One region of the Paenibacillus sp. P3E genome, then DNA from elsewhere that is predicted to be linked to it. Evidence: a T-box and tRNA genes for the amino acid it is inferred to sense, from the RefSeq annotation. Region 1 holds a T-box; the other holds one or more tRNA genes.
The links. The T-box of region 1 lies ahead of A3842_RS04710 (arginine--tRNA ligase). A T-box ahead of a tRNA ligase gene usually reads a tRNA of that ligase, here a tRNA-Arg.

Region 1 (2,204 bases):
AAACAAATTCCAAAAGGATTGGAATACACAGTGGCTGTACTGCTGCTGACCGGTAAACTGCGGGTAGATTCTATCCAGATGTATACCGATGCTTCCCTGTTCGTCAGTTTGACGGGAAAGTATAAATCCTTGGGCGATTTAAGCTCCGGCAATGCTAACAATGTTGATAAGCTGCTCAGCTTCCTGGATGATAATAGCAGCTTGACCTTGAACGAAATCATGACCGCCCTGAAGAAAAAAACCGATAACTCCTGAAGCCCGGAAAAATGACGAAAGGGAGGCGCATTGACGGATGGACAGCTTTGACGGAGAGGACTTTGCCGGCGGTATTCTGCTTGTAATCGTAATTGCCCTGCTGATTTACGGCTCGACAGACATTAAAAATCTAACGGGTGCACCCGCTGCGGATTGATCGGTTATTCTCCGGCGCCCTGATGCCTGGTTTGGCCTCACCACAAAATGGCTATTGCTTTCTTCCAAAAATTCGCTATACTGATAAAAATCAATCCACATTCGATGAACGGGAAAGTAGTGATCCAGGACCCTAGTCCCCAGCGAGCCGGGAGAGTGTAAGCCGGTACAGATCCTGTCATGAAGCGCACCCGGGAGATGGACTTCTGAACTGGCAGTAGGAAGCCCCGGCTGAAGGCCGTTAACCTGTGAGGTGGCTGAACCCGGTGTTCGGCAACGAGAGTGGTACCGCGAGCGCTTATGCCCTCGTCTCTTTTAGAGACGGGGCTTTTTTGTGTTTGCCGGACCCCTGGATTTGCAGCTGTAGTGCATTTTTTAAGGAGGGAATCCCATGTTAAGTCAACTGATTAGCAACCATTTGGAACAAAGTGTAAACCAAGTAATCCGTAGTCTCGGGGCAGAATCTGCAGAACCGGTAACCGTTGCCCTGGAGCAGCCTGCGAATGCCGATTTCGGTGATTATTCAAGCAACATTGCCATGCAATTGGCCAAAAAACTGCGCAAAGCTCCCATGACCATCGCCGGACTGATCACGGCAGAGCTTAAGCAAATGAGCATTACCGGAGGATTGTTCGAACGCATCGAGATCGCCGCTCCGGGATTTATAAATATGTATATCAACTGGCAGGAATGGGCGGGCTATTCCTTTGAGCTGCCTACGGGCAGCGGGGAAAAAGTGATTGTCGAGCATACCAGCGTCAATCCGAATAAGTCTATGCATATAGGCCACCTGAGAAACTCCTGTATCGGGGATGCGCTGGTAAGAATTTTACGGAAAACAGGGTACAACGTGGAGGTCCACAACTATGTGGATGATCTGGGCAATCAACTGGCGGATACGGTAGTGGGCTTGCTTCATGTGCCGCTGGCCGGAGAGCATGTCCGTTTCGGGGATTACTGCTGGGATATTTATGCCGCCATCAACAAGGAGTATGCACTGCAGCCGGAGAGAGTCCATAAACGGACGGACATTCTCCATGAACTGGAGGAAGGCCACGGCAATACGGCCTGGCTCGGCCAACTGGTTGCAGAACGGATCGTAAAAGAGCATGTCGCGGAGATGGACAACTTCGGAATCGGGTATGATCTCCTGGTCTGGGAGAGCAGTATTTTAAAGGGAGGCTTCTGGTCATCCGCCTTCAGTCTGCTGAAAGAGACCGCAGTATTCGTCCAAGAAACAGAGGGTAAGCTAGCAGGGTGCTGGATTCTGAAACAACCGGGGGCTGACGGGACGGAGAGCGATTCGGAGGATCATCAAAAGGACAAGGTGCTGGTGCGTTCTAACGGAATTTTGACCTACACTGCCAAGGATATTGCCTATCATCTCTGGAAATTCGGATTGCTGGACAAGGATTTCAGCTATAGCGAATTCAACTCGGGACTGTGGACAACTGGTTTAACTGGAGGTCCTATGGCTTTTGGCAAGGCGGACAGAGTGGTCAATGTCATCGACTACCGGCAGGAGTACCCTCAGGCGATGGTGAAGCAGGCACTTGAAGTACTGGGGTATGGGGAGCAGGCAGAGAAGCTGAATCATGTCAGCTACGGTGTAGTTTCACTCAGTCCGGCTTCCGCCGCTGAGCTTGGCATCGATACTTCAGAGGGCAAAAGCTCCTACGCCATGTCCGGCCGCCAAGGGATTGGCGTCAAGGTGAGCGATCTGGTCCAGCTCATGGAGAGCAGCATCGAAGCCGCCCGCTCCGACAAAACCGGCCTCTCCAGCCGGCTCATCG
Region 2 (2,204 bases), on a different contig from region 1:
GACTGGTAAGCATCTTCACTAAGTAAATCAGGCACATGCAGAAGGCGGTAATTGGCTCCCATCCGTTTGGCCATCTTTGAAGCGATGGTGTTAGCCTGGATCTCCATGCTCTCACCCAATCCCCCGCGCGCCGGAACAACCCAAGCGTTCTTATAGGAAAGGGATAACGGAGGCGTGAGCTGATCAGCCATTTCAGCAAGCGTTGAACCGCCCGTAACGGCAATGGTATCATCCGACCGCAGTACACCAAGCAATGCCTTGGCGCCGGCGCGTCCCAGCTCACGCTTCGTGAACGGCGACGTCTCGCAATCACCAGGTACAACAATAACTTTGTTCAGACCATACGTTGTACGAATTTTATCTTCCAGATCATCCAGACCAAACAGGCTCTTGGCGATTGGCTCCAGCAGGTCAAGCAGTCTGCGCCCCGCATCGCTTACGCGCATGCCTACGCTCTCGATCTCAATGAGCCCTTGCGATTTCAGAAGATCCGTCTCGGCACGCAGCACCCGCTCTGTCATATCAAGCGATGCGGCAAGCGTTCTGCGCCCAATAATATCGGACAGCATGATCTGATGTAGAATCGTGTAACGTCTCTTAAGGGTTTCCATGAGATCAGGCAGAAGCTGCTTTTGGATTTCTAATAAATTACGCATGCTTTCACTCCTGCAACTTCGTCTTCCTCTTATTCCCTTGTCCATGGTCTTAAAACGTCCCGGGTTAACTTTTTAAGTCCCACCCATATTCTACCCAAATATTACGCGGAGTGCAAGTCTTCCGAGACTATAATTCTCAACCTCTTTTCATCTTATACATCTGCCGCGTCATGGAAAGTGCTGAAAGTCCTGTGACTCCCGGATAAAAGCCCTGTAAATGAATTTCCCCGAACGCTGGAGGCCGCATATTAGAAGAAGACAAAGATATTTTTACAGCAGTGTGATTAAGCCGTTGCATTTGAACCCTAAATAGATTATAATAATTTCTGTTGCGCCCGTGGTCCAATGGATATGACGTAGGCCTCCGAAGCCTGAGATCCAAGTTCGATTCTTGGCGGGCGCGCCATTAATTTCACTTTTGTACATATTTTAGCAGTACCACCTATAGTATTTAACCAAAGAGCCGCTTGTTGGCTCTTTTTTTATAAACTAAGTTTGACTTTCTTTGACTTTTTGTTTGAATTTGTTTATCATGTGGTTAATACGGTAACAGTAAAAATGAACACATTCGAAGAACCAATTCAAGGAGGTTTTCCACGTGAGTTATATTCCTATGGTAGTAGAACAGAGCAACCGCGGTGAGCGCGCTTATGACATCTATTCCCGCCTGCTGAAGGACCGCATCATTTTCCTCGGAACGGAGGTTAATGACGTGGTAGCCAATTCCATCATCGCCCAAATGCTCTTCCTGGCTGCCGAGGATCCGGATAAGGATATTCATCTGTATGTGAACAGCCCTGGTGGTTCCATCACAGCCGGAATGGCTATATTTGATACAATGCAATACATTAAACCGGATGTTTCCACCATTTGTGTGGGCATGGCCGCTTCCATGGGGGCTTTCCTGCTGAATGCCGGTGCCAAGGGCAAACGCTTCGCGTTGCCCAACAGTGAAATCATGATCCACCAGCCGCTGGGTGGTGCTCAAGGACAGGCTACAGACATCGAAATCCGTGCCCGCCGTATCCTTAAGCTCCGCGACAAGCTGAACCGTATCCTATCTGAACGCACTGGCCAACCGCTGGAGCGCATCGAGAAGGATACCGACCGCGACTACTTCATGACCGCTGCTGAAGCAGCTGAATACGGTATTGTCGATAAGGTTATTGAGAAGACGCTGCCTGCAGGCGTATAATTCTCAGCACATGCAAAAGAGGCTGCCTGGACCATTAAGGTCTAGAGCAGCCTCTTTTGTATGTGTAGCAGTAATTCGTTATCCGAGCCGGCTGTAACCCAAGGCATCAAGCTTCCCGGCGATTACACGGTACCCTCTGCCGTTAGGATGGACATGATCCAGTGATAGCAGTCCACGCTCATTGCCGGCGAACTCATAATAGATGGAGGCAAACCCGCATACATTGCTGCTGTAACCCGCAACATAGCCGTTAAACTGGCGTACCCAGTCTGTAGCTTCCGATAACTGGGGATAAGGATTATAGAGTCCAACCATCCGGATGATATAGGGCCGGCGACTCCCGTTCTTTAACT

Region 2: it has a tRNA-Arg gene. The T-box ahead of A3842_RS04710 (arginine--tRNA ligase) is inferred to sense a tRNA for this amino acid. The anticodon was not compared.

The regions. Positions count from the first base shown of each region.
Region 1 is NZ_LVWH01000026.1:57,568-59,771, reverse strand. Features, by position in the region: gene A3842_RS04715 (hypothetical protein) at 1-255, shown strand, start outside; T-box leader at 508-728, shown strand; gene A3842_RS04710 (arginine--tRNA ligase) at 803-2,204, shown strand, end outside.
Region 2 is NZ_LVWH01000215.1:13,800-16,003, forward strand. Features, by position in the region: gene A3842_RS27465 (sugar-binding transcriptional regulator) at 1-656, opposite strand, end outside; tRNA gene A3842_RS27470 (tRNA-Arg) at 988-1,062, shown strand; gene clpP (ATP-dependent Clp endopeptidase proteolytic subunit ClpP) at 1,255-1,851, shown strand; gene A3842_RS27480 (GDSL-type esterase/lipase family protein) at 1,930-2,204, opposite strand, start outside.